DNA from 3 places in the Halomonas sp. A29 genome. Region 1 is predicted to be linked to each of the others. Evidence: predicted binding sites of a transcription regulator. Region 1 holds the regulator's gene; each other region holds the start of a gene.
What was found. Region 1 encodes FNR, which switches genes on or off when oxygen is low (the NO sensors DNR and NnrR bind a similar motif). Its sites were predicted from a motif close to TTGATNTANATCAA; they were not measured.

Region 1 (9,537 bases):
CTACGTGGAAGCGCGGGCGCGCCGGCGCAGCGGCCACACCGGTAACGTTCTGGCCGGTGCCCTGCCGCTCTCTGCCGTGCGCCTGGAAGCCAATGACGAGGAGCGCATCCTGCCGGCCAGCGAGCTCGCCGCCGGTGACCGGGTGCTGATCAAGCCTGGCCACGGTGTGCCCGCCGATGGTGTCATCGAAGAGGGCGAATCGAGCCTCGACGAATCGATGCTCACCGGCGAGTACCTGCCGGTGAACCGCCGCGTCGGCGACGCCGTCACCGGCGGCAGCCAGAACATTGAAAGCCCATTGGTAGTACGCGTTACCCACGCCGGCAAGGAGGCGCGGGTGGCGGGCATCGTCGACCTGACCGACCGCGCCTTCGCCAGCCGCCCGCGCCTGGCCCAGATGGCCGCACGCATGTCGCACCTGTTCGTGCTGCGCCTGCTGGTGGTGACCGTCTGCGTAACCACCGCCTGGTGGTTCATCGACCCCAGCCGCATGCTGTGGGTCATGCTTTCGGTACTGGTGGTGACCTGCCCTTGCGCCCTGGCGCTGGCGACACCTACCGCCCTCACCGCGGGGCATGGACAGCTGCGCCGCCGTGGGGTGCTGATCACCCGTGCCGATGCCATCGAGTCACTGTCTCAGGTCGACCGGGTCATCTTCGACAAGACCGGCACGCTGACCTGCGGTGAAATGCAGCTCGTCGACACCCGCCCGCTCGGTGAGCTTCAGCCGGAGCGCGCCAAGGTGATCGCCGCGGCGCTGGAGGCTTACTCGGAACACCCCATTGCCCGCGCCTTCCGCCCCTGGCGCGACGCCACGATGGAGACAAGCGAGCGGACCAGCCGCACCGGCCTGGGCGTAGAGGGAGTGATCGAAGGCCGTCGCTGGCGCCTGGGGCGACCCGACTTCGCGGCTCCCGAGCACAAGCTCACCGCCCCGGGCGATGGCCAGTGGCTGCTGCTCGGCGAGGAAGGCGAACCCCGCGTCTGGTTTGCCCTGCGTGACCGGCTGCGCGACGATGCCATCGAGACCATGGTGGCGCTGAAGGCTCGCGGCGTCCAGGTGGAACTGCTCTCTGGCGACACGGCCGATGCCGTGCGCACCATGGCACAGCAGCTCGGCATCGATACCTGGCAGGCCGGCGCCAGCCCGGAAGACAAACTGGCCCGCATTCGCCAGTGCCAGGCCGCCGGCGAGAAGGTGGCCATGATCGGCGACGGTATCAACGACGTGCCGGTGCTGGCCGGGGCCGACGTATCCATCGCCATGAACGGCGCCACCGACCTGGCCCGCACCAGCGCCGATGCCGTGTTGCTGAGCCCGCGCCTGATGCGTATCGTCGAGTCGATCGAGATAGCCCGTGCCACCCGCCGCATCATGCGCCAGAACATGATCTGGTCGGTGTGCTACAACTTCTCTGCCCTGCCCCTGGCCGCCATCGGCATCGTGCCGCCATGGGTCGCGGCGCTAGGCATGTCGGGAAGCTCGCTGGTGGTTGTGGGCAATGCACTGCGTCTCAATCGCTTCCATATGCGCCCCAACCCGACGCCGAGCCCCGATGCGCAACTGGTGAATGCATGACGATCCTCTATCTGCTCATTCCGCTCTCCCTGATCCTGCTCGGCCTGGCCGTGTGGGCTTTTTTCTGGGCGGTCAAGAACGATCAGTTCGAGGACCTGGAGGGCCCGGCCCACCGCATTCTCTTCGACGAGGACGAGAACGACCTGACGCCGGCGGAGCGCGAAAAACGGCGGCAGGCCGCCCAGCGCAAGCCGGCCGATGGGAATGGCGACGGCCCGGCGGCGCGCTGATGGACCCTACCGGACTCGGCCTGCCACCGCTGCTGGCGGCCTTCGTCTTCGGCCTGCTCGGTGGTGCGCACTGCATCGGCATGTGTGGCGGCATCATGAGCGCGCTGACCTTCGCCGTGCCGCCCAGTATGCGCAGTCCCGCAAGGCTTTCGGGGCTGCTGCTGGGCTACAACCTGGGCCGCATCCTGAGCTACATGGTCGCCGGGGCGCTGGTCGCCTCGCTTGGTACCGTCCTGGCGCTCACCCCTGCCACGCGGATCGTCCTGCAGGTGTTCGCTGCCGCGATGCTGATTCTGATGGCGCTCTACATTGCCAACTGGTGGAAGGGGCTGCTCAGGGTGGAGGCTCTTGGCCGGCACCTGTGGCGCTACCTGGAGCCTCTTGGCAAACGCCTGATGCCGGTGGTGAAGATTCCCCAGGCCATCGGCCTCGGCGCGGTGTGGGGCTGGCTACCCTGTGGGCTGGTCTACTCGATGCTGGCCTGGAGCCTGGCCACGGCAGACCCACTGCGCGGCGCAGCGCTGATGGGTGCGTTCGGACTCGGTACCCTGCCTGCACTGCTGGTCACCGGTTTCGCCGCCCGCCAGTTGGGTGCGCTGATCCGTCACCCGGCGACCCGTACCATCGCGGCACTCTCCATCATCGCCTTCGCCCTGTGGCAGCTCTTTGCACTATTGCCGCATGGCATGGCAGGGCATTAAAGGCGCTGTCCCGGGACGGCATTGACACTTCGTTTGACGCAGCTCAATCCACCTAGGGCGGTGTATCGCTACATTGTGTCAACGCTAGCCTTTCGGAGTGCCATCATGTCCGTTCCCGCGATGTCCGTGCATCGAGCGATGGCCGATCCATTCGCCTGGAACGAGGCCCTGTTGCGGCGCTACGACACTCATGGCCCGCGCTATACCTCGTACCCCACTGCCAATTCGTTCAGTGACGATTTTGGCGTGGAGGCCTACCAGGCCGCCCTTGCCCGCAGCAATGCCGACGGCAGGCCGCTGTCGATCTACGTCCATATCCCCTTTTGCCGCAAGGCTTGCCATTATTGTGCCTGCAACAAGATAGCCACCAAGAACGCCAAGGTGGCGGAGCCCTACATCTCGCGCCTCGATCGGGAAATGGTGCTGATCAAGCCCTACCTGGATACGCGTCGCGAAGTGGCACAGCTGCACTGGGGTGGCGGCACCCCGAGCTTTCTCAGCCTCGATCAGATGAGCGATCTGATCGACCGGCTCGACGCGCGCTTTGGCCTCTCCAGCGCCCGTGAGCGCGACTACGCCATCGAGATCGACCCGCGTGAGGCCGACGTCTTCACCTTGCGCCACCTGCAGGCGCTGGGGTTCAATCGCTTGAGTCTCGGCGTTCAGGACCTGGACCCCAAGGTGCAGCGCGCCGTGAACAGGGTCCAGCCACGCATTCTCACCGAGGCCCTGCTCGACGAAGCCGATCGCCTCGGCTTTCGCTCGCTCAACCTGGACCTGATCTACGGCCTGCCTTTTCAGACTCGCGACAGCTTCGCCACCACCCTGTCACAAGTGATCGCCATGGCACCGGCGCGCCTTTCGGTGTTCAACTATGCTCATATGCCGGAGCGCTTTACCGCCCAACGGCACATTCGCGCCGAAGACCTGCCTCGGCCCGAGGAGAAACTGGCGATACTGCGCACTACCATCGCCATGCTGACCGAGGCGGGCTACGTGCACATCGGCATGGATCACTTCGCCCGCACCAGCGACAGCCTGGCCATCGCCCAGCGCGAAGGCACGCTACAGCGCAACTTCCAGGGCTATTCCAGTCATGCCCAATGCGACCTGGTTGGGCTAGGCGTCTCGGCCATCTCCTGCATCGATGACGCCTATGCCCAGAACCACACCAGCCTTGACGCCTATGAAGCGGCCCTCGACGGCAGCCGCTTGCCCACCGCAAGAGGTATCCGGCTGAACTTCGACGACCGTGTCAGACAGCATGCCATCGAGCGGCTGATGTGCGACATGGAGCTGGACATGGCCGAGCTGAGCGAAACCTTCGGCATCGATGCTCCCCGTTACCTGGCGGATGCCCTGGCACGGCTGGAGAACCTCCAGCGCGACGGGCTCGCGCTCATGGAAGGGCCGCGGATTATTGCAACCCCCATCGGCCGGCTGCTGATCCGACACCTGGCCATGGCCTTCGATGCCCGCTCGCCGCTGCTGCCCGATGCTCAGTTCTCACGCATCGTCTGACCTCAAAGGGCTAGCAAGAAAGTTCTAAACATACTGCGGCCAAAGGTCGCAAGAGGCATTTTACCGGCTACAATAATGCTCCATAATGCGTCAATGATAACGATCCAGGAGGTGGAGCATGCCGGTCAACGCGGCCAATGCAGTCGGCAAGCGGCGTTCGTTGCTGCATGAAACCCGCTGCCAGAACTGCAGCTTGAGTTCGCTATGCCTGCCTCTCGCCCTGGAGCTCGAGGACATGGAGCAGTTCGACGCCATCATCCGGCGTCGCTCACCCTTGAAGAAGGGCGAATCGCTGTTCCGTCAGGGCAGCGCCTTCAGCAGTGTCTTTGCCGTGCGCTCAGGCAGCCTCAAGCAGGTCACCACCGAGGGCTCCGGCGACGACCAGGTCACCAATTTCTACCTGCCCAGCGAACTGGTCGGCCTCGATGGCATCGACGAAGAGATCTATCCCGGCAGCGTGATCGCGCTCGAGACCACCACCGTGTGCGAGATCCCCTTCGATCGTCTCGACAGTCTTTCCGAGCAGTTGCCCGAGCTACGAGGCCAGCTCTACCGCAGCATGAGCAAGGAGCTGCGCGATGACCGCAAGATGATGCGCCTGCTGTCACGCAAGACCGCCGATCAGCGCCTGGCCAGCTTCTTCTCCAGCCTGTCGGACCGCTTCCGCCGCCGCGGCTACTCGCCCTACAGCTTCCGCCTCTCCATGTCGCGTGCTGATATCGGCAACTACCTGGGCCTGGCCGTGGAAACGGTCAGCCGCATCCTGGGGCGCTTCCAGCAGCAAGGGCTGGTCGAGGTCTCTGGGCGCGAAGTGAACATTCTCAATCTCGAGGCATTGGTGGCCCAGGCGCAGGACGATCACTGAGCCCATAATTCGCAACTCCGATCGAAGAGACCCGCCCGGCAATGCCGAGCGGGTCTCTCTGTTTGGTCTCTGTTTGGCGGCACTAACCGGCTATTCAGCGATTGTGCGAAAGCTCCAGCGCGTCGATTCGACGCTCGCGCATCCGCACCTGCTTGGACTCCAGCCCTTCGAAGTCGAACAGCTCACGGTCGGCCAACTGAGACGGTGCCACGTTGGTCACCGCCTTGAACATGGTTTCAATGCGCCCAGGATGCTTGCGCTCCCATTCGGAAAGCATCTCCTTGACCACCTGGCGCTGCATGTTGGGCTGTGAGCCACACAGGTTGCAGGGAATGATGGGAAAGTCCATCAGCCGTGCGAATTCGGCGATATCCGCCTCGCGGCAGTAGGCCAGGGGACGAATGACGATATTCTTGCCGTCATCCGAGAGCAGCTTGGGCGGCATGGCCTTGAGACTACCGCCATAGAACATGTTGAGAAACAGCGTCTCGAGAATGTCCTCGCGATGATGGCCCAGCGCCACCTTTGTCGCACCGATCTCCTCGGCGAAGCCGTAGAGGGAGCCGCGACGCAGCCGTGAGCAGAGCGCACAGGTGGTCTTGCCCTCCGGCGTCTTCTCCTTCACCACCGAATAGGTGTCACGCTCGAGAATGTAGTACTCGACGCCGATGGACTCGAGATATTCGGGCAGCACGTGTTCGGGGAAGCCCGGCTGCTTCTGGTCGAGATTGACCGCCACCAGCGAGAAACTTACCGGCGCATTGCGCTGCAGGTTGCGCAGGATTTCGAGCAGGGTGTAGCTGTCCTTGCCACCTGACAGGCAGACCATGACGCGATCGCCCTCGCGGATCATGCCGTAGTCGACGATGGCATTGCCCACTTGACGTCGCAGGCGCTTCTGCAACTTGTTGAATTCGCGCCGGGCCTTGGCATCGAGCGCCTCCAAGGGGGAGGTCTCTACGCCATTGCCCTGCTCTTGATGAGCATCAGGGCCGTCGGCAATATGAGGATTGAAAATCACGGCGTCTTGCATGGTCACGGACTGCCAGAGCGTGGTGGATGACGGTGGCCATCCTACCATCGCCTCGTCCCAGTGGCGACGCCGTGGCGTCATGCCGGCGCAATTTACCAGGTTGTTTCACCACTTCACGCCTCGCGGCGATCAGGCATCGCAACACGCTCCAGGCGCAGGTACATCAACGCCGTGGTCACGGCATCGCCGAGCGCGGTGTTGCGCCCCATGACCGGCACGCCAAGAGTTTCCGCTACCGCCTCGAAGCGCTGCGAACGCGGCTCCGGCTCCATGACGCTGCGACGCTGTTGGCGATGAAACAGCTGTGCCACATCGATCCCGCTGTTGGGCAGGTCGAAACCGAAGCGAGGCCGAATCTGGCGATTGAGAATGGCCAGGTCGAAGTCCAGCCGCCAGCCCAGCAGCGGGCGGTTGCCAATGAAGTCGAGCAGTGTCACCAAGGCTTCATCCAGACTGACGCCATCGTCGAGATCGATACCCCGCAGCCCATGCACGCGGATCGAGTCGCCAGTCAGCGTGGCGGGGCGCTTGAGGCGCAAGTCCAGCGACTCGCTGGTCAGCACCCTGTCGCCGCGCACCTTGACCGCACCGATGGATACGGGCTCGGCGGTACGCGTATCGACACCGGTAGTCTCGCAGTCGATAGCCACCAGCTCATCCCCGGTGTAGGGATGAAAAAGCCAGCCATACTCGCCGCCGGCATGGCGACGACGATCATGGGCCCGGCGTAATGCTCGAAACATGCCGTTCCTCCTTGGTTCCTGTCTGCCTGCCGCGGTTGCCATTCTCAGGAGTATTCGAGGTGGTAACGCTGCGACAGGCTCTGCTTGAAATCCTTGACGATGTGCAGCGCTTCACGCAGCAGGTCACGCTCCAGTGACGACAGCTGCTGAACCACGACACGATCCGGACTCTGGTTATCGATATCGCCACCCAAGCGCTCCAGTTGCTGTTTCAGGCGCAATTCGGTGAACAACGACAGCGCCTCGGCCAGATCCTCGGCGACTCGCTCTTCCAATCTTCCATCCGCCGCCAGAGCCTCGAGCCGCTCCAGGGTGGAAGTGGGTTTGATGCGACGCTCCAGCGCCATGGTGCGCACCCCATGCACGATCGGGAAGATGCCGCCCTTCTTGATGTCGATGCCGTGCTGAGGCTTCTTTAGCGAGCCGAACAGGGTCAGAGGCGTGGAGAAGCGCAGCGCCGTGCGAGCGAAATAGGAAAGAAGGATCTCGTCACGCGAGCACTGCTCGAAGAGGGCCTGGCGTACGCGGTCGAGCAGCGCCGGGTTGCCCGCCACGGCATGGGAATCGAGCATGATGGCAAGTTTCATCAGGCTGTCTCCGTCACGCTTCTCTGCCCAGCGGGCAATGCGTTCCCGCCACTGGGAAACGGACCCCACCCAGTCGGGGTTGCTGACCATGATGTTGCCGGGACAGGGCGGGTAACCCAGTTCGATCAGTGTTTCGGTGAGTCGCTGCATCTGCTCACCCACAGCAGGCCATTCGAGTCCGTCGGCGAGTATCAGGCCGTTGTCCTGGTCGGTCTTGAGAATCTGCTCACCCCGTCCTTCACTACCCATCACCATCAGACAGCTGTCGGCGTGATAACGCTCGTCGATTAGAAAGCCCCAGGCCTTGGACATGATGCGCCCGTTGAGCGCCGCCAGCAGGCCCATGGCGAAGCGCAGCTTGACGCCTTGCGCCATCAGCGCCTTGACCAACTCGGGTGTACGGCGACTGGCGCGGAACAGGGCATCGAGACTATCTGCCTGTTCCACTTGCAGGCTCACCACATAGCTACGGCTGGAGAAATAGCTGAGTACGTCGGTGAGTTCCACCACACCGATCGGTGAGACTTTTTCCTGTTCCTGTTTCTGCTCCAATACCACGACCCGTTCCACCTTGAAGCGGGTCATCATGACGAGGACTTCGAACAGGTACTGATCGGGGCGTACCGTGACCAGCTCGAAATGAGCGATATCCTGAAGCGGACTCTCCTTCTCACGCTCCTGAAGCACCAGCGCTTCGAGCAGGTCGGTCTTGGTCACCATACCCGTGCCGCTCTCGCCTTCCACCAGCAGGCTGTCGGCGTGACTCTCATGCAACCTGAGCACCGCCTCGGCGATGGTCGTCCCCGGTCCCATGCACAACGGTGGGCGCATGCACTCTTCGACCCGTGCCAGCATGAAGCCGGCCATGGTCATACCTCCCTCTGCCCGCTGTTCGGTCAGCAGGCGCGCCTTGTGGGCCAATGTTTGACGGAAGAATTCGGCAAAAGCGGGGTAATCGTCAGCAAGCTGCAGGAACAGCGCCTTGGGCAACAGATAGCAAAGGCTTTCTTGCTCGGCGCGGAAGCGGTAGCGGCTCTTGCCATTGAGGATGCTGATGGCCCCGAAGAGATCGCCGGCCGTATAGTGACCGATCCGCTCGCGCGCGCCCGGCTGCGTGGTGTCCAGTTCGGCCACCTCCCCCTTGTGGATGAGGAAGACGTACTCACCGGGCTGACCGGTTTCGAGGATGATCTCGTCACGATCGAAATAGGCCAGGTCGATGCCATTGCGAACGCGCTCACGCCCCTCTTCGTCCAGAAAGGAGAACGGGGGTTGGGAAAGATCGACATCGACCATGCTGTAGCCCTCGTTGTGCGGCCGCCATCGCCGTCAGCACCCGAACGAGTCCGAAGGGAGGCCTGGCGAACAGGTCGCAATACCAAGGGAAACCCATGCCTGGGCCATCTACGTCCCTGTCGCCCGAAACAATAAAGAAACATTCCCTCGCTATATTTCGATGTGACCCACATCGAACAGGACTTCTCGAGGCAGAATAACAGTCCCGACTTTCGAGACATAACCTAGACCAACGTCCAAGAGAGTTGACTACAGGGGTTTTCAATCAGTACTAGACAATGGTCTTACAGAAGAGATATAGACAAAAGTTCAATGCTAGACAATCGTCCTAACACACAGGTTGCGATATCTCTAACCTCCACGAAAAGATAAGACAAGTCAATGATATTAAAAGCAAAATTAAAACATAAGAGCATTACAGTTTGCTCATGATACCAAAGTCTGGGATTTTATTTTCCTGATTTATTGACCACTATTGCTCATGAGTCATTCGGGGGAGACGTACCTTGATAACGCGGCTCGATGATCGGTAACCAGAAATGGTGGGAAGTGCGGCTCGTCCGCAGGGAGCATGGGAACTTAAGGCACTTGCCAGCGCCATTGACCATACCACCCGACCCGAATCGCCCAGCGCGAACCCCGATGAAGCTTGGCAACCCCTCTTGGCGACTTCCCAACCTTAACAACAAGTGGAGAGCATCACTATGGCAGATGATAAAACCAATGCTGCTGCATACTGGAAGGCGAACGTACGCCTCATAACCGGGTGCATGATCGTCTGGGCATTCGTTTCGTACGGCTGCGCCATCCTGTTTCGCCCCCTTCTTTCAGGCATCCCGATCGGCGGCACCGATCTCGGATTCTGGTTCGCCCAGCAGGGATCCATCCTGACCTTCATCGGCTTGATCTTCTTCTACGCCTGGAAGATGAACAAGCTCGATCAGAAGTTCGGTCTCGGGGAGTAAGCCAGCATGAGTCAGTT
Region 2 (9,537 bases), on a different contig from region 1:
GTGTCGTGCTCACCGTATGCCCGCTTTCCAACGTGCGGCTCAAGGTGGTGGAGCGCATCGAGGATCACCCGCTGCCCCAACTGCTCGATGCCGGGCTGAGGCTGACGATCAACTCGGACGACCCGGCTTACTTCGGCGGTGGCATGCTGGACAACTTCGTGGCCTGCCATGACGCCTTCGGCTGGTCGCGCGAGACCTTCATCCAACTTGCCGGCACCGCCATCGAATCCGCCTTCGTGAGCGACAGGCGCCGGCTTGAGCTGCGTCAGCAACTGGCTGCCAGCGTCTGAGCCAACGAAAACCCCCAGCAAAGCCGGGGGCGCGGTGTGGCAAGTAGTGTCGCTGCCCGAATGGGCCCTGCTCTGGGCGGGCTTACGGCAGTGCGGGTACCTCGAAGTCCGGCATTTCCCCGGTCAGGGTATGCAGGAAAGCGGTGATGTCGGCGATGGTGGTATCGTCGAACTCGCGGTTGAGCATTTCCCGACCCATGATCGCCACGGCTTCCTCCAGGGTTTCGGTGGCCCCGTTGTTCATGTACGGATAGGTCACGCCGACGTTGCGCAGAGTGGGCGTGCGGAACTTGTGCATGTCGGCTTCGTTGCCGGTGACCTCGTATCGGCCAACGTCGGTGGAGCCGGGCACCTGGATGGCGTAGAAGTTGCTGTCGGTGAACGCCGGGCCGCTATGGCAGGCGATACAGCCGTTGTCGGCGAAGGCCACCATGCCATCCTTTTCCTGCTGGTTCAGCGCGTTGATATCGCCCCGCAGGTAACGATCGAACGGTGAGTTCGGCGTATTCAGCGTGCGCTCGAAACTGGCTATCGCCATGGCCAGGTTGTCTTTGTTGATCGGATTCTCGTCCCCGGGGAAGGCTTCGGCGAACTTCTCCTGGTAGAGCGGGAATCCTTCCAGGCGCTCCAGTGCCATGTCGAGGGCCATGGCCATCTCGATATCGGCCTGTATCGGACCAAGTGCCTGGCCTTCGAGATCGGGCTCGCGACCATCCCAGAACTGTGAGCCGAGGAAACCCGAGTTGAGGACGGTGGGCGTGTTGCGCTCCCCGATCTGGCCGTCGTGGCCGGTGGCGCGCGGAATGCGGTCGCTCCAGCCCAGCGCCGGGTTGTGGCAGGTCGCGCAGCTGATCACGCCGCTGGAGGAGATACGCGGCTCGAAGAACAGCATGTTGCCGAGTTCGACCTTTTCCTTGGTCAGGGAGTTCTCCGCCGGGATCGGCGGCAGGTGGGGCAGTGGCTGGAAGCGGTCGCGGTAATTGCCGAGGCCGTCGTCGGCGGTGGCACCAGTAGCCGCCAGAGCGGCGCTCAGCGATACCACGGCGGCGAGTCGAGCCGGCCGAACGAGAGCGTGATGTGTCATGACGAATCCCCTGGGTTGCAAGCTAGAGACGGTTTAGCCTGAATTGCAACGTCAGGTTACGGTTGCCTCTTGAGCCATATCAACCAAGTGAAATGGTCGGAATGGGGCACTCATTGAGGCAGGTCAAAGTTTGGTTCGTTCCGTCAGTTTCATGCCAACGAACGCTTGTTCACAGGTTCCTGAGTGTGGTTTCGAGTGCTATCCAACGAGGCGGGGAACGGGGCCGGCATAGATGCCGGCCCCGTGGCATCAGTGGGTGGTGACCAGCATCACCACGCTGAGGGCGGCGGAGACCCACATGGCCGGCTTGATGTCCTCGAACTTGCCGGTGGCCAGCTTGATCAGCACGAAGCTCAGGAAGCCGAAGGCGATGCCCAGGGTGATCGAGTAGGTCAGCGGCATCAGGATGATGGCCAGGAAGGCCGGGAAGGCCTGTTCGAAGCGTGTCCAATCGATCTTGCTGATCGGTGCCAGCATGAACAGACCGACCAGCACCAGGGCCGGCGCCGTGGCGATGCCTGGCACCAAGGACAGCAACGGCGAGAGGAACAGGAACGGCAGGAACAGGAAGGCGATGGTGACCGCCACCAGGCCGGTACGGCCGCCCTGGGCCACGCCGGCGCCGGATTCGATGAAGGTCTGTGCCGCGCTAGTGCCGAGCGGAGCGGCGATCATCGAGGCGAAGGCGTCCACGGTCATCGAGCGCTTGAGGTTGCGCGGGTTACCGTCCTTGTCCTTGAGGTCGGCCGACTCCGAGAGCGCCATGAAGCACGACAGCGCATCGAAGAAGTTGGTGAACAGCATCACGAAGATGAACGGCAGGTAGGCGACCTTGAGCGCGCCCCAGATATCCACCTGCATTACCGCGCTGAAGTCCGGCCAGGCGGCGAAGCCGCTCCACTCCACCACCACATCGCCGCCCCACAGGCGACCCATGGGCGTTGCCAGCAGCGTGGTCAGGGCAATGCCCAGAATCAGCGCGCCGTTGAAGCGCATGATCACCAGGATGGCGGTGGCCATCATGCCGATGAAGAAGGTGATCAGCGAGGCATCCATGCTGCCCAGGGTGACCAGGGTCGCGTCGCTGCCGACGATGAAACCGGCATTCTTGAAACCGATGAAGGTGATGAACAGACCGATGCCGCAGGTAATGGCATAGCGCAGCGAGGGCGGTATCGCATTGATGATCGCCTCGCGCACGTTGAACATCGCCAGGGTGGCGAACAGCACGCCGGACCAGAACACGCAGCCCAGCGCCACCTCCCACGACAGCCCCGCACCCTGCACCAGGGTATAGGTGAACAGCGCGTTCATGCCCATGCCCGGTGCCACCAGGATCGGATTGCGGGCATACAGCCCCATGGCCAGGCTGCTCATGAAACTGATCAGCACGGTGGCGGATAGCGCCGCCGAGAAGGGAATGCCGGCATGGGAGAGGATCGCCGGGTTGACCACGATGATGTACATCGAGGCCAGGAAGGTAGCGATACCCGCGAGAATTTCTGTACGCACGCTGGAGCCACGCCGGCTTGCGCCGAAGTAGGTATCCAGCCAGCTACCTTGACCCAGGACCTGCCGGGAGGGCTGGCCTTCTGTTCTGTCGGCCAGGGAAGAGGAGGTCGGTTCCATAGTCGGTGTCCGTTGTTGTTGGATGCGTTGTCAGTTTCTATTTGGCATTTCTGACCGAATGGTCAAGCATGTCCAGACACAGCCTAGACAATATTTGACCGATTGGACAGGTGGGTTGCGACTAACGTCGTAGAGGCAGGTGGGAGAGGGCTGGAGAGGGGGTGAGACGGCAGAGGGCGGGGACAAGACTCTGGAGAGGGGCTCAGCTCACTGCGGTTGTTGCCTAGGGTGCGGCAGGCCGATCCCGCCTAGGCGTTGCCCTCAACGTTTCGCTTGGTTACGGTAGGTAAAAAGCCGCAAAAGATGGCTAAGTAACCAAGACATACTCAGGGATGCCGCATTTGGGATGATGGGAATCGTCATCCATTCTGCCAGCAGGGCGGTAGCGTCCCTGTAATTCCAGCTCAACCCAGCGGGCTACGCACCACAGCAAACCCTTTGTTCAGCACATGCGTTCCATCGCAGACCTTCACCTTCATAAGCTTGGGGTCGGTGTGCGCTTTTATAACTGGCTTCTTTAGATAAGCAGATATGCATACAGTATATTGGTTCCGACAAAACGTGCATGCACGCGAATTGTGCATAGGTGGCCGAATTATGCTTTGGCGCTATATGAATCAATGGGTTAGGAGAGATGAAGTGTGTTAGATAACATTGTTGAACGCGCAGGGGTGTTCATCCAATATCAGGACGTACGGTCCAATCACTGTTAGAGCTAATGATGAATCAGAAACTTGTGGGTTTGGCCAATAACACTAAGTGGAATGAGCTACAGCAAATAATGTCTGGCTATGGCCAAAGGGCTCCCTATTGGAAAACTCAGGCCACTAATGGTTTTGTCTATCCACCAGATGGCTGGGACGGCGATTGGACCTATCATTTCCGCTTGGGTGAGCACAAATTCATAGAGTGGTGCGAAATGCATCCGAGAGCTAAAGAAGAAGGGCTAACTTTAACCGAGGTTGTAGATATTTGCCGTCGCATTGGATTTGAAATTGAAGTTTACGAGACCTCTGTGCGAGTGATCGGGTATCGGAGGTTCTAACAATCGCAGGCACGGCGACGGCCTTTCCGTTGCGGCTGCGCCTACACTACAAGTCCGCGCGTGCTGCGGGCGTTATATGAAAAGGAGAGTTCAGTGTTCGTAGTATCTCTAGCGTACAAAGTAGAATTATCAGAAGTGGATAAGCACATAAATGACCACATTGCATATCTGGAAAAGTATTACGAAAAAGGGAATTTTATCGCTTCCGGCCGTAAAGTCCCAAGAACCGGAGGAGTAATACTCGCCCATGCAGAAAACCGAGAAAAATTGGATGCCATTTTGCAAGAAGATCCTTTTTTCAAAGCTGATGTGGCAAGTTACGAAGTGACTGAGTTTGTTCCAAGCAAGGTAGGACAAGGTTTTGAGTCGCTTGCAAATTTCATATAACAATCAGCTGCTGTCGGACAGTCAAAAGCTCCGGTCAAAAAAACGGCCTCCACTTTTGCCTGCCTCAGAGCCGGGCGTTGTACGTAAATCCAAAGGCTGATTAAGTATGAAAGAAAAGGTAGTTATTGATAACGAGATTTCACTTTATACCGAATCATTCGGCGACCCGGTCCATGAGCCAATTGTTCTGATCATGGGGGCAATGTCGTCGGCGGTATGGTGGCCTGATGAGTTTTGCTCCCAACTAGCCGCAATGGGCCGCTATGTGATTCGGTACGACCATCGTGATACCGGAAAATCAACTAGCTATGAGCCAGGTCAGGCTCCATATTCTGTTGAAGAATTAGCAGATGATGTGGTTCGAGTCATTGATGGTTATGGTATGGAGGCTGCACACTTAGTTGGTATATCTTTGGGAGGCTACCTTGCCCAGCTTGTTGCTCTCAAGTATCCGCAGCGTGTAAAGAGTTTGACGCTGATTTCTTCAGAGCGTCTTGCAGAGACAGATCCCGATATGCCCCCTTTTGATTCTGCAATCATCGAATATCATCAACGGGCGGAATCATTAGATTGGTCTGATCGAGATGCTGTGGTGGAGTATCAAGTTGGAGCGTGGCGAATCAACTCAGGTACTGCGCATGTTTTTGACGCTGAGAAGATACAAAAGATTGCTGAGTTAAATTTTGACCGTACGCCAAATATCCTGACAACATTCAACCACACTACTTTAGGTGGTGGGGAAAAATGGCTTGGGAGATTAAATGAGATAGCTGTATCAACTTTGATCATTCACGGAACCGAGGATCCTGTACTTCCTTATGTGCATGGGTTGGCACTGAAAGATGAGATTCGTGGTTCAAAAATGCTGACGCTGGAAGGCACAGGGCATGAGTTGCATCATGAAGACTGGCCGAAGATTATCCAAGCGATCAAGGGGCAAACGTCATAGCTATGGGCGCACCGTATAACAAGTTGCTGCACCGGAAAAATAACTCGCTCGCGCTCGCTATTTTCCGGTGAGCAAAGCGTTATCGAAACCGCGCTGATGCTTAGTAGTATTGCTTCCTCTTCAGCCCAACCTCTAAGGAGCAGCACCGAGTGCTTAGCATAGCCACCAGTGTCGTTGTGTTTTTAGTCGCAATCTTGCACGTCTACATTCTCGTCTTGGAGATGTTCTTTTGGGACAAGCCACTGGGGAGAAAGGCCTTTGGTTTGAGCGCTAACTTCGCAGCGCAAACGAAGACATTGGCGGCAAATCAAGGTCTATATAATGGTTTCTTGGCTGCTGGCCTCTTCTGGGGCCTTGCCCTTGGCCAAGCAGGGTTCTCCATCAAAGTCTTCTTCCTGCTTTGCGTTTTCATCGCTGGGGTCTACGGCGGCCTGACGGCGAACAAGAAGATTCTCCTCATTCAGGCCGTTCCCGCCGCGCTTGGTCTCGTTTTGCTGTTCCTGGCTGCGTAACAGACTGCGCTTGACCCTGAAAAGCTAGCTGATCAGGGCAAGGCTCTAGGCTCTGTACGAAAACTGTCTGCGCTCGCCCATACGGCGTTAAAAATCGGCTCAAAGTACTCATTTACACCCCGTAAACTCCGTCTTATCGCCGATTTTTGCCTTGTCTGGCCATCGCTCGCCGACTTTTCGTACAAAGCCTAGCGCGACGCCAGATCCCGGTTCAGCTCACCGGGATTGAGGTGAATGGCAGCTCGATTTGGTCGATAGGAAGCGGTTTGCAGAAGTAATAGCCCTGGAACACGTGACAACCCGCCTCGACGAGCCAGTCGAACTGCTGCGCGGTCTCGACTCCTTCGGCCACCACCTCGAGCTTCAGCGCGGTTCCCATGGCGATGATGGTGCGCACGAGGGCTCTGTCATCCCGGGACAGCAGCAGGTCGCGAACGAAGCTCTGGTCGATCTTGACCTGGTTCAACGGCAGCCGCTTGAGGTATTGCAGGGAAGAGTAGCCGGTACCGAAGTCGTCCATGGCGAAGCTGATGCCACGTGCCTTCAATTGCTGCATCTTGGCGATGCCGGCCTCGATGTCATCGATGATGCTGCTCTCGGTCAATTCCAGCTTGAGGTGCGTGGGATCGGCCCCGCTGACGGCAAGGATACGCTCGACGCGGGAGACGAAATCCGGCTCGTGGAACTGTCTTGCACTGACGTTGACCGCCACCGACAGATGGGCGGAGCCCGGCTGATTGCCCCAGGCCACCAATTGATGGCAGGCCTGCTCCAGCACCCAGTCGCCCAGCGGAACGATCAGGCCGCTCTCTTCGGCCAGGGGGATGAACTCAGCCGGCGACACCATACCGCGAGACGAGTGTTGCCAGCGTACCAGCGCCTCGACACCGACCACCTTGCGTTGGGTATCGACCTGGGGCTGGTAGACGAGGCGGAACTCGCTGCGCTCCAGGGCCAGGCGCAAGTCGCGGCGCAGTTCGTTGCGCGCCTCCATCACGGCCTGAACTTCCGGATCGTGGAAGCGGACGGTATTGCGCCCTGCGAGCTTGGCGCGATGGCAGGCGGCGTCGGCGAGCTTGAATAGCGTCTCCACGTCGCCCGTACCGTCGAAGATGGCGATCCCCTGGCTCGACGAGAGATAGTGCTGCAGACCGTCGAGGGAGTAGGGTGCGACGATGGCGAGGCGGATCCTCTCGGCCAGCTCCTCGATCCGGTTGGCCGCCCTGTCCGCCTGCTCCGGCAGCGAGTCGACGACCAGCAGGAACTCATCGCCGCCCAGTCGCCCTACAATACACCCCTCCTGCTGGAAGGTGCGCAGTCGCTGGGCCACCTCGCGCAACAAGCGGTCGCCGGTACGATGGCCGTAGCTGTCGTTGATCTGCTGGAAGAGATCGAGATCCAGGTAGATCAGCGCCCCATGCTGGCCGTTGCGCTGGCACAGCATCAACGAATGCGCCAGATGCTCGCTCATCATGCGCCAGTTGGGCAGTTCCGTCAGGCCGTCGAAGTGGGCCAACTGGTGGGCCTTGCGTTCGGCCACCAGTCGACGTGCTTCGCTTTCACGCAGCCGCAGCACCGCCAGGGCAAGCTGCTGCAACTGGCCTCGCCCCAGTTCGGCAAGACGCTGGACTCGCGGCAGCTCGGGAACCTCACGGTGGGGATGGGAAAGCGCGAGCAGCCCTTCGGCGATGATCAGCAGGTGACGATTCAGGATCCGGGCGGAGTAAAAGGCGGCGACCAGCATCAGTGCCAGGATCGCTCCGCCAAACAATAGCAGCATGTTGAAGTGCCCAAGAGTGTCCTGATAGGCATCGCTGGTGCGCTCGCCGCTGCGCTGCGCCAGCTTGGACGAAAGGTGCCCCGTGAGCATGGAGAAGCGCAGGAATTCATGCTGTGCCTCGTCCAGGTAATGTCGGGCTCGGGTGGCATCCACGGTGGCGATGTCGCCGGCCATGATGATGAAGCGTCGATAGCCCTCGAAGGCCTCGCGCAAGTGTTGGGCACTGCCGTGGTTCAAATCGATCATCAGCGGCGTTTCGGTCAACGCCTGTATCTGCCCGCCCAGGGTGGCAAGCTCGTTGACGAAGCGCGAATGCAGCCGATAGCTGGCAAGCGCCGACAGCTCGCCCCGGTCGGCCTGCTGCAGCATGTCCACTACGCCCTGATGTAGCTCGTCCAGGCTCTGGGTGTAGTTGGCGGCCTGCAGCAGAGCGGCCATGTCCGCCGATTGAGTGGCGTGGTTCTGAGTCATCCTTTCCTTGAGCACCTGCACCGCGGTAAGACCGAACAGCAGGGCAGGGATCAGAACCACCAGAGTGGGAAGAAGAAAGATCCAGATGAGCGGCCGGTTCGACTTCATGGGCAACCTTACGGTGCTTGGGAGGCCAGCGATGGCCACAGCTCCGGTGGAATGCTGGCACGGTAGAGATAGCCCGCCTCACCGAGCGGCGAGAAGATCACCAGGGTGCCTTCGGCTGGGAAGTATTCCATGAGGTCGGCGAGATTGGGCCCGTGTGCCACGATCATGCGATTGGCGCCGTTCTCGACCGGCAACGAGAGCATCCTGTCAGTGTGCTCGATCACGGGCCGCTTCTCGTCGTCCGTCATCGCGGCGGTATAGCGCAGCAGCTCATCGATCTGCTGGGGCTTGTTCGGGAACAGGATCCGAGCGGTCTCCTGGGCTCTGCAGAAGGGGCTGACCAGAATGGGCTCCACGATGGGCCAGGCGTGCCGCGCCATGTGCTCGGCGACAGTGGCCATGAATTCACGACCCTCGTCGCTCAGCGGCCGCTGGGTAGCACAGTCGTCGAAGTCGACCGGTACCCGGTCGGGAAGTGTCGTGTCAGTTGGCCCATGGCGCATGTAGAATACGTAGCCACCCTGGTGAAGGGAAGCCAACAGCTCGGCGCTGGGCTCGACCGCTACGTGCTCATCTGCCCAGGTGAACAGGCTGGCGAGACACAGCAGGCACGCCAACGGCAGGCGGCAATAGTGCAACGGCTGTCGAAGCAAAGCGGGCAGAGGGAGCACGGTCGACCCTAGTTATCGTTTGTAATGATTCAATATTGCATGAGAAATCTAATACTCACTAGCCACCTTAGGTATAGGCAACGATATTCTTTGACCTAGATCAAGCTGATGGCTGGGTGCGCTTGCGCCAATAGTGCTGCCTTGGTGTCGTGCTTTGGTTGGCGTTGCCCTCAACGTTTCTCTCGGTTACGTTGAGAAAAAAGCCGCAGAAGATGGCTTACGTAACCAAGACGTACTCAGGGATGCCGCATTAGGGATGATGGAAAACGTCATCCATTTTGCCAGCAGGGCGGTAGCGTCCCTGGAATTCACGGCTCAGCACAGCGGGCTACGTACCCCGACAAACCTTTGCCAGCGCATGCGTTACATCGCGGCTCTTCTCGGTCCGGTTGTTGTCGCACTTCAAACGAAGTGATTTCGACTCCCTGAGCTTGGGCTCAGATGCGTGCTTTTTTACGTAATTTCTATAAATAAGAAGATGTGCATACAGTATATTGGCTCCGACAAATCGAGCATGTGCGCGAATTCTGTATAGGTGGCCGAGCTATAATTAGATGCTAGAAAAATCAACGAGTTGGAAGAGAAGGAGCGCGCCAGATAACATTGTTGAA
Region 3 (9,537 bases), on a different contig from region 1:
TTCTCACCAGCCGCAGCTCGACCCTGTTTCCGCCGGATTCGACCCTGCCCGATCCCTATGACGGCCTGGTCGAGCATCAGCCCGGCGAGCCGCTGCACGTGCACGACTGCATGGGCATCAGCCTGCATGTCGAAGGGGAGCCTTGGGGTGTGCTGACCCTGGATGCCCTGGTAGCCGGCACCTTCGACGATGCGTCGCGCACGGCGCTGGAGCGCTACGCGCTGCTGGTCGAATCGGCGGTGCGTGTCTCGCGCCTGGAGCAGGAGGTGCGAGCGCTGCGCATGGCGCACCAGGGCGCGGTCATACAGGCCGAGCCCGGTGAAGGCGGAGACATTCTTGGGCACAGCGTCGTATTGCAGCGGCTGCTGCGTGAACTCGACGTGGTGGCCGATTCCGATCTCCCGGTACTGCTGATGGGCGAAACCGGCGTGGGCAAGGAGCTGTTCGCTCGCCGGTTGCACCAGCGCTCGCCGCGCCGGGATCAGCCGCTGATACAGGTCAACTGTGCGGCGCTGCCGGAAACGCTGGCCGAAAGCGAGCTGTTCGGGCACGTTAAGGGGGCCTTTTCGGGGGCCACGGCAGGCCGTGCGGGACGCTTCGAGGCCGCCGACGGCGGTACCTTGTTCCTCGACGAGGTCGGCGAGCTGCCCATCCCCATCCAGGCCAAGCTGCTGCGGGCGTTGCAGAATGGCGAAATTCAGCGTCTGGGCGAGGACACTCCGCGGCGGGTCGACGTGCGCATCATCGCCGCTACCAATCGCCAGCTGGCCGACGGCGTACGCGACGGCCATTTTCGTGCCGACCTCTATCATCGCCTCTCGGTCTACCCGGTGGCGATCCCGCCGCTGCGCGAACGCGACAGTGACGTGCTGGTGCTGGCCGGCCACTTTCTCGAGATCAACCGCGCCCGGCTCGGGGTGCGTAGCTTGCGACTTGCGCCGGCGGCCGAGGCAGCACTGCTCGATTACGCCTGGCCGGGCAACGTGCGCGAACTGGAGCACGTCATCAGCCGGGCGGCGATCAAGGCGCTGGGCCATGGCGCACGGCGTGACGACATCGTCACCCTCGAGTCTGAGTGGCTCGACTTGCCACATGTCGGAGCGTTGAAAACCCCAAGGGACGAGGAGAGCGAGACTGAAGTGCGCCCCGGGGCCGTGCAAGCGCTGCGTCATCAGGTCGAATCCGCCCAGCGACGGGCGATTCGTCAGGCGCTGGCCATATGCGACGGCAACTGGGCAAATGCCGCTCGGGGGCTGGCCGTGGACCCCAGCAACCTGCACAAGCTGGCGCGCCGCTTGGGGATCAAATAGTTACCGCAATGCAAGAGCTAGCGTTAAAAATAAAGTCTAGATGTGGTGCTTGATCCGGCTCTCTTGGCTATATATGGTAGCCAAGGCCCTGGGTAAGGGCATTGTCACGGGCTTGACGCATATCAGTGCAGGCGGGCGGCGTCGGGCTTAGGATGATCGGTTTCGTGGCCTTGTGGCCGCGCCGAATCCACCGGTTCGCTCCATCGGAGAGTCGCCATGTTGCCGTTGCCCCTGTCGCGTTTGCCACGCCCGCCCGCGCCGGCCCGCCTTATCCGCGCCATCGACCCCCGCGTGCCATTCCGGGTCAAACGCCAGCTGATCGAACCGCTGCTCAACCGCACCTTCGCCGAGCCCTTGGCCGAGGGCGAGTTCGATGCGCTGGAAGGGCGACGGATTTCGCTGCATCTCGAGGATCTGGGCATGATCCTGACGCTGACCCTCGAGCAGGAGCGCTTCAGGCTCTCCCTGGAGGTGGGCGAGGCCACCATTCGCGGCGGGTGGCGCGAGTTCCTGTGTCTGGCAACCCGGCGCGAGGACCCCGACGCGCTGTTCTTCCAACGCCGCCTTGTGATCGAGGGCGATACCGAGCTCGGCCTGATGGTCAAGAACCTGCTGGACGGCCGCGAAGAAGGGCTGGCCCAGGGCCGGCTCGGCGAGTGGTTGGCGCGCCTCGAACGCATGGCGCGTCAGCAATCTTGAACGATTTGAACTTTTGACCCTTACTGGAGATCCCTGCATGAGTACTTCCACCAAGGCCGTCAAGACATCCCACGAGGTGCCTATGCAAGTGCCCTCACGCGATATCTGGGATTCCAAGTATCGCCTCAAGGATCGTCATGGACGCCCCGTCGACAAGGACGTGGCAGCGACCTGGGACCGCGTTGCGCGGGCTCTGGCCGCGGTGGAAGGCGAGCGCGCCGAGGAGTGGCTGCCCAAGTTTCGCTGGGCGCTGGAGCACGGCGCCATCCCCGCTGGGCGCATCATGTCCAACGCCGGCGCCGAGGACTACAAGCCGGCGGTGAGCCTGATCAACTGCACCGTCTCGCGCACCATCCGCGACTCCATGCACGACATCCTCTCCTCGGTGGTGGATGCCGGCATGACGCTCAAGGCGGGCTGCGGTATCGGCTACGAATTCTCCACTCTGCGCCACAAGGGGGCCTTCGTGTTCGGTGCCGGCGCCGGCCCCAACGGCCCGCTGGCGTTCATGGATATCTACGACAAGATGTGCTTCACGGTGGCCTCGGCGGGCGGTCGCCGCGGTGCCCAGATGGGCACCTTCGACATCGGCCACCCCGACGTGCGCAGCTTCATCGAAGCCAAGCGCGAAGCCGGCCGGCTGCGCCAGTTCAACCTCTCGCTGCTGATCACCGACGAGTTCATGGAGGCGGTGAAGAACGACACCGATTGGCCGCTGGCCTTCCCGCTGCACGGCGGCGAGAAGGAGGACGTCAAGCCCGAGGACCTGATCTACCGCGACTGGCCGGTGATCGAGGAGGGCTACAGTGTCGACGCCGAGGGCCGCGTCGCCTGTCGTATCGTCGAGGTGATCAAGGCCCGTGAGCTGTGGGACACCATCATGCGTTCCACCTACGACTTCGCCGAGCCGGGTTTCATCCTGATCGACCAGGTCAACCGCATGAACAACAACTGGTTCTGCGAGGAGATCCGCGCCACCAACCCCTGCGGTGAGCAGCCCCTGCCGCCGGAGGGTGCCTGCCTGCTGGGCTCGGTCAACTTGACCCGCTTCGTCATCGACCCCTTCGGCAAGAAGCCGCGCTTCGACTGGGAGCGCTACCGCCAGGTGGTGGCGATCTTCACCCGCATGCTCGACAACGTGGTCGAGATCAGCGGCCTTCCGCTCGAGGGCCAGCGCCGTGAGATCGAAGCCAAGCGCCGCCACGGCATGGGCTTCCTCGGCCTCGGCTCGACCCTGACCATGCTCAAGATCCCCTACGGCTCGCCCGAGTCGCTCGCCTTCACCGAAGAGGTGAGCCGCAACCTGGCCATCGAGGGCTGGAAGCAGGCGCTGGAGCTCTCCCGCGAGAAGGGCATGGCGCCGATACTGGCTGAAGACTTCGAGATCACGCCGAAGATGATGCGCGAGCGCCCGGAGCTGGCGAAGGATGGCTACGAGATCGGTGACAAGGTGCCCGGGCGTATCCTGCACGCGCGCTACAGCCGCTACATGCAGAAGGTCGCCGAGGTGGAACCGGAACTGGTCGCGGCACTGGCCGAGCACGGCGCGCGTTTCACCCACCACAGCTCGATCGCGCCGACCGGCACCATCTCGTTGTCGCTGGGCAACAACGCCTCCAACGGCATCGAACCGTCGTTCTCGCACCGCTACTTCCGCAACGTCATCCAGTCGGGCAAGAAGACCAAGGAGCAGGTGGAGGTGGTTTCCTTCGAGCTTGCTGCCTACCGCCACTTCATCGCCAGCGACGCGGTGGAGAGCGACCTGCCCGATTATTTCATCACCGCCGATTCGGTGACCCCGACGCAGCACGTGGCGGTGCAGGCGGCGGCCCAGGCGTGGGTCGACTCGGCCATCTCCAAGACGGTCAACGTGCCCACCGAGTTCCCCTTCGAGCAGTTCAAGGATCTCTACCTGGACGCCTACGAGAGCAAGCTCAAGGGCTGCACCACCTTCCGCTTCAACCCGGAAGCGTTCCAGGGCGTGCTGGTGCGCGAGGACGACCTCAAGAACACCACCTACGTGTTCGAGCTGGAGAACGGCGAGACGCTGGAGCTGGCCGGCGACGAGAAGGTGATCTACGACGGCGAGGAGCACAATGCGGCGAATCTCTACGATGCGCTGAAGGAAGGCACCTATGGCAAATGGTGAGCCTGTGATCCTTCAGCTGCCGGTAGCGAGGGGCGCCGGGGACAGGCCGAAGAGGAGGTCCTTCGCCATGGATGGCGAAGGTAGCGCCCAGGGATGGGTTTACAGCGCCTCCTCGCAGGCCTGTCGACGGATCAGCCCCGAGCCGCTGTATGCCGTTCAACCTTTTTCCGCAGGAGCCCCGTGATGGCCGTCGAAATCAAGTCAAAGATCGTTTCCTACAGCGTCAAGAAGGCGGTGCAAGAGGCGCCGCTGGCCGACGAGAACCCGCTCACGGTACGTATCCCCTCGCGTCCGGAAGGCACGCTGGAGGCCGTCTCCGAGAAGATCTCCTACGTCGGTGCCGAGGGTCGCAAGAAGGTCTACCTGCTGGTCTCCTTCATGCCGGTGGAGGGCGTGCTCGACGGCCAGCGGGTGGTGATCGAGCGCCCGGTGGAGTTCTTCTTCCCCTCCGGCCAGCTCTCCAGCGAGCACCAGTGGATTACCGCCACCATGCGCAGCCTGTCGCTGGCCGCCCGCGGCGGCTACGTCACCCAGGCGGTGGCCGACCTGCGCAAGGTGGCCTGGGACAAGGGCCTGGTGCGCTGCGGCATGAACCGCTGGGGCAAGCCCATGTTCCACGACTCCGAGGTGGCGGCCATCGCCTGGTCGATCCAGCAGATCCTCTACCGCCGCGGCTTCCTCGACCAAGATGGCAACCAGGTGCCGGTACAAGACCTGGTCAGCCGCTACGCCCACCGCCTGGCCCACGGTCACCCCTGGCAGCCGCCCACCCCCGAGGAGGAGGTCCGCGCCGAGCAGCAGGCCAAGGCGGCAGTCGCCGAAGAGAAGGGTGACGGCCCCACGGTGGTGGGCCACTGCCCCGAGTGTCGCGGTGAGTTGATCATGATGGATGGCTGTCCTACCTGCTATGCGGGCTGCGGCTGGTCCAAGTGCGGCTAGGCTTGGGCGAACACTGGCTGCGCTCGGCCATACTGCGTTAAAAATCGGCTCAAGGTACTCATTTACAACACGTAAACTCCGTCCTTTCGCCGATTTTTGCCTTGTCTGGCCTTCGCTCGCCGAATTTTCGTCTCAAGCCTGACTCCTGCGCTCGACCCTACCCCAACGAAGCCGGGCTTTGCCTGGCTTCGTTGCTTCTGGGTGTCAGGCGGCGACGATTCTCGGTCCGCCGCTCTCCGGTGAAGGTGCCACGTCGCCGTCGGTGATCACCACATCGAAGTCGTCCAGCTTGGCGAAGTAGGCGGGGCGGACCTGGCCGATCTTGCTTTCGTCGACCACCAGCAGGCGCTGCTCGGCGCTGGCGATGGCGGCCTGCTTGGGGGCGACTTCATGAAAGTGAAAGCAGCTCACGCCGCGTTCCGCGTGCACGCCTGCCGCCGAGATGAAGGCGCGATTGATCCCCAGGCGCTTGATCGCCGTGCTCATGTCGTCGCTGCCGAAGGATTGCGAACTGGCATGATAAAGCCCACCGAGAAGTACCAGGCGCACCTCGGGCAGCAGGCTTACCGCATTGGCTACGTTGAGGGCATAGGTCACTACGGTAAGCCGCTCATAGGCAGCGAGCCGGCCTACCAGGGGCAGCAGGGTGGTACCGCAGTCGATGAACAGGGTATCGCCGTGGGCAATGAAGCCGGCCGCCCGTTCACTGAGCCGGCGCTTGGCCTGGGCGTGGCTATCCTTCTGCTGGTCGAGGTCATAGGCCGGCGCATAATGAGGATTGTTGGCCATCACCAAGCGCCCACCGAGCAACGTCATGGCGCCTGCGCTTGCGGCCACGTCGCGGCGAATGGTCATTTCCGAGACACCGCAGAGATGCGCGGCTTCACGAAGATGGATGGTACCACCGCCGGCGAGCACCTGTTGCAGACGGGCCAGGCGCATGGCGCTGCGGTCTTTCATTCGCTGCTCCCACCTTGTCACTGATTCGAAGAACCTGGCGCGAAGATCACTTTGGCTGGCTCTATGCTGAGCCAGGCGGCAGGGTTTTTCCACTCCCGGGAGCCGGGCGCTATGATAGTCCTGGCAAGGCTCCCTCAAATCCGTTCATGTCGAGTGTACTACGCTCATGATCCGCTCCATTCTGGTGGTTTGTCGCGGTAACGTCTGTCGCAGCCCGGTGGCCGCAGCGATGCTCCAGCAGCGCTTGCCCCACTGTCAGGTGAGTTCGGCAGGATTGACCGCCCTGGTCGGCCAGGGTGTCGAGCCCAGCGCGCGCGCGCTTGCCGAATCCGCAGGGTTCGATGTTTCCGGCCACTCGGCGCGGCAGCTCGATGCCCAGCACCTGGCTGAGGCCGATCTGGTCCTGGTGATGAGCGACGAGCAGCGACGCATGATCTCCGAGCGCTGGCCGCAGGCAATTGGCAAGGTCATGCGCCTGGGTTACTGGCTGGCACAGGGGGAGGGGCTCGACATCCCCGATCCTTACCGCCGTCCTGCGGAGGCGTTCCAACGGGCCCACCAACTCATCGATGAGGCCTGCAATCAGTGGATTCAGCGATTGTCAATCACTGGTAGCCCTCTTCGAGGCTGATATTCAACTCTTTGTCGTCTTTTCGTAACAGGAGATTTTTCTCCTGCGAAGGGTACGCCTGTCTAATTTTCACATCTGATTTTTCTCATGCGTCCAGCGCAGTTTCTGCTGCTTCTCCTGAGCCTTTTTTTGCCACCGATTTTCAGCACGAGGCTGAGGTAAAAACCATCTGGTGGCATCGAAACGCCAATGTAACCTGAATGTATCTTTTGCTTCATCAAAGCGTCATGGTGGCTTTTTCGTAAATGTCACCAAATGTAAATTACAGGTCGCTGTCGATGAGGCTGGGAAAAGAAGAAAAAACAGGTCTTCGGATGACTGCCAGTGAAATCCGGGGCGGTAGCGTGTCTATGGGGTCCCGCGGGGGATGGAACAATGACAACGTGTACAGAAGACAGAAACAGCGCTTGGGTACTCGCAGAGTCGGACGGCCAATCGCTGGTGACAGGGGCAGCGAGGTTCACCGGGGCGTTGGCTGTGTTGCTCGTGCTGCTGCTAGCGGCCGGGTGCGCATACTCTCCTGGCGGCCATATCAACGAGAACCGGCTGGAGGAGTCGCTTGACTCCCGCGTCGACATAGAGCCGATAACGCCTGAGCTGGTCATGGGAATGCGTATGGTCGAGCCCGCCTCGCGCCCGCTGCCTCCCGAGCTTCAGCGCGACCTCCAGCTTTACGAGTATCGCATCGGTCCCGGCGACGTGCTCAGTGTCATTGTCTACGACCATCCGGAACTGACCATACCCGCTGGCAGTGAGCGTGCGGCATCCGAGACCGGGAATCGGGTGCGGCCCGACGGCACCATGTTCTACCCCTACGTGGGGCGCGTGCAGGTGGCGGGCATGACGCTCGAGGAGTTGCGCGGCATGCTCAGTCGGCGGCTCTCGAATGTGATCACCGAGCCGCAGGTGGAAGTCGGAATTGCCGCGTTCCGCTCGCAGAAGGTCTATGTCAGCGGAGCGGTGGAACGTCCTGGAGCGCAGCCGCTGACCATCGTGCCGCTGACTCTCCTCGACGCTATCAGCGAAGCCGGCGGCGCTCGACCCAATGCCGATTGGCACAACGTTGTACTCACTCGCGATGGACGCGAAGAGAGCATCTCCCTGTATGCCATGCTGCGCCAAGGGGATCTGACCCAGAACCGCTTGCTGCGTGACGGTGACCTCGTTCACGTGCCCACTTCCGAGAACCAGAACGTGGTCGTGCTCGGCCAGGTGTTGAGGCCCGGCGCCATTGCCCTGGGCAACGAGCGCCTGTCGCTGACCGATGCCCTGGCCCGCGCCGGTGGTGTCAACGAGAGCCGTGCACAGCCCTCCGGTATCTTCGTGGTGCGCGGAAACCCGCCGGAAAGCGAGAAGTTGGCCACGGTTTATCAACTGGATATCAGCGATGCGACTCGCTTGATGCTGGGCACCCGCTTTCCGCTGAATCCCCAGGATGTCATCTACGTCACATCCGCACCGCTGGCACGCTGGAACAACGTCATCTCGCTACTTCTACCTTCGGTAACGCTCCCTGGGGATTTGGCCAGATCCATAAACAACACGGGTGATTTGTAAGCCAAAGGCTTGACTGATCACGCGATGAGAGGGAACCGCTCATGACGATTTTTCCCAACCCTCCCACGGCTCCCCAGGCGCCTGCCGAGGGCGGCGATATCAGTCTGAGGAAACTGTTGGATGCATTGATCGACAGAAAATTTCTCATTCTGACCGTTATTGTCGTGTTCATGTTGGCAGGGTATTTCCATGCCAGCTCTCAGCCTCGTATCTATCAGTCCGATGCCTTGATCCAGGTCGAGAACCGCGGCGCGATGCTGGGCCTGCTCGAATCCCTGGCAGGAGGAGAGCAGTTTGGAAATCCAACGGCGGCTGAGCTTGAAATCCTGCAGTCGCGCATGGTTATGGGAGAAACCGTCGATCGGCTCGACTTGACGGTTCGCATCGAGCCTCGCCGGATGCCTTGGGTAGGCGATTTCCTGGTCAACCATGGCTTCCGGCGCGGCTGGTTCGAGAGCCTGACACCTGGGTTCCTGCGTCAACGGTTGCAAGATGGCGAGGAGTCGCTGGGCACACCCTATGTCTGGGCGGGAGAGTCCTTGCGTATCTCGCGTTTCGAGCTGCCGGCAGAGCGGGAGGGGCTTCAGCACACCCTGAGAGTCACGGGTGAAGACACTTACGAACTGCTGCTGGATGGCACGACATTGCTTCTCGGCCGTGCCGGCGAGACCGTGATGAACGAACAGGGCTATCGCCTCTTCGTCAGCCAGCTGAGCGCCCATCCGGGCGCCGAGTTCGAGGTCCGGCGCGTTTCCAGGCTGAGCGCGATCAGCCAGCTCCAGCAGCGCTTCATGATCATGCCGCGCGGCAAGGATTCGGGTGTCTACCAGGTGTTCCTGAGCGGGACCGACCGCAGCCTGACCCAGCAGACGCTGGACACCATCACGGGGGTTTTCCTGACCCAGAACGTACAGCGTCAGTCTGAGGAGGCCGAGAAGCAGCTTGCCTTTCTGGACGAACAGATCCCCCAGGTCAACGTACAGCTGACCGAGGCGGAAAATGAGCTCAACGCCTACCGTTCCCAGCGCGACTCCGTGGATCTCAGCTTCGAAACCCAGAATCTGCTCAGCCGGCTGGTGGCGGTCGAAAACCAGTTGACCGAGCTTGCCTTGGCCGAAGCGAATCTGGCCGAGCGTTTCCGGCCGACCCACCCCAACTACCAGGCGCTGCTGCGGCAACGCTCGCAGCTGCAGGCCGAACGTGAGCGGCTCGACGCCTTGATCGGCGATCTCCCCGAGACCCAGCAGGAGGTGCTGCGCTTGACCCGGGACACCCAGGTCAACCAGCAGGTC

Region 2: a site for FNR is predicted at 1,444-1,457, ahead of SPH52_RS18310 (cytochrome-c peroxidase). Genes of this name have one in related genera too.
Region 3: a site for FNR is predicted at 1,423-1,436, ahead of SPH52_RS19180 (SCP2 domain-containing protein). Genes of this name have one in related genera too.

The regions. Positions count from the first base shown of each region.
Region 1 covers NZ_JAXQPR010000001.1:83,520-93,056, forward strand. The annotation lists gene SPH52_RS00455 (heavy metal translocating P-type ATPase) at 1-1,579, shown strand, start outside; gene ccoS (cbb3-type cytochrome oxidase assembly protein CcoS) at 1,576-1,809, shown strand; gene SPH52_RS00465 (sulfite exporter TauE/SafE family protein) at 1,809-2,510, shown strand; gene hemN (oxygen-independent coproporphyrinogen III oxidase) at 2,616-4,031, shown strand; gene fnr (fumarate/nitrate reduction transcriptional regulator Fnr) at 4,150-4,896, shown strand; gene ttcA (tRNA 2-thiocytidine(32) synthetase TtcA) at 4,991-5,929, opposite strand; gene SPH52_RS00485 (3'-5' exonuclease) at 6,043-6,672, opposite strand; gene SPH52_RS00490 (DUF294 nucleotidyltransferase-like domain-containing protein) at 6,717-8,555, opposite strand; gene SPH52_RS00495 (DUF4212 domain-containing protein) at 9,260-9,520, shown strand; gene SPH52_RS00500 (sodium:solute symporter family protein) at 9,527-9,537, shown strand, end outside.
Region 2 covers NZ_JAXQPR010000010.1:1,236-10,772, reverse strand. The annotation lists gene SPH52_RS18315 (adenosine deaminase) at 1-290, shown strand, start outside; gene SPH52_RS18310 (cytochrome-c peroxidase) at 373-1,374, opposite strand; gene SPH52_RS18305 (NCS2 family permease) at 1,624-3,003, opposite strand; gene SPH52_RS18300 (DUF6678 family protein) at 3,722-4,048, shown strand; gene SPH52_RS18295 (YciI family protein) at 4,142-4,435, shown strand; gene estX (alpha/beta fold putative hydrolase EstX) at 4,542-5,384, shown strand; gene SPH52_RS18285 (DUF1304 domain-containing protein) at 5,534-5,896, shown strand; gene SPH52_RS18280 (putative bifunctional diguanylate cyclase/phosphodiesterase) at 6,108-8,255, opposite strand; gene SPH52_RS18275 (histidine phosphatase family protein) at 8,264-8,926, opposite strand.
Region 3 covers NZ_JAXQPR010000011.1:47,184-56,720, forward strand. The annotation lists gene norR (nitric oxide reductase transcriptional regulator NorR) at 1-1,310, shown strand, start outside; gene SPH52_RS19180 (SCP2 domain-containing protein) at 1,527-2,009, shown strand; gene SPH52_RS19185 (adenosylcobalamin-dependent ribonucleoside-diphosphate reductase) at 2,047-4,158, shown strand; gene SPH52_RS19190 (ribonucleoside-diphosphate reductase) at 4,342-5,097, shown strand; gene SPH52_RS19195 (DeoR/GlpR family DNA-binding transcription regulator) at 5,302-6,057, opposite strand; gene SPH52_RS19200 (low molecular weight protein-tyrosine-phosphatase) at 6,224-6,688, shown strand; gene SPH52_RS19205 (polysaccharide export protein) at 7,064-8,245, shown strand; gene SPH52_RS19210 (polysaccharide biosynthesis tyrosine autokinase) at 8,287-9,537, shown strand, end outside.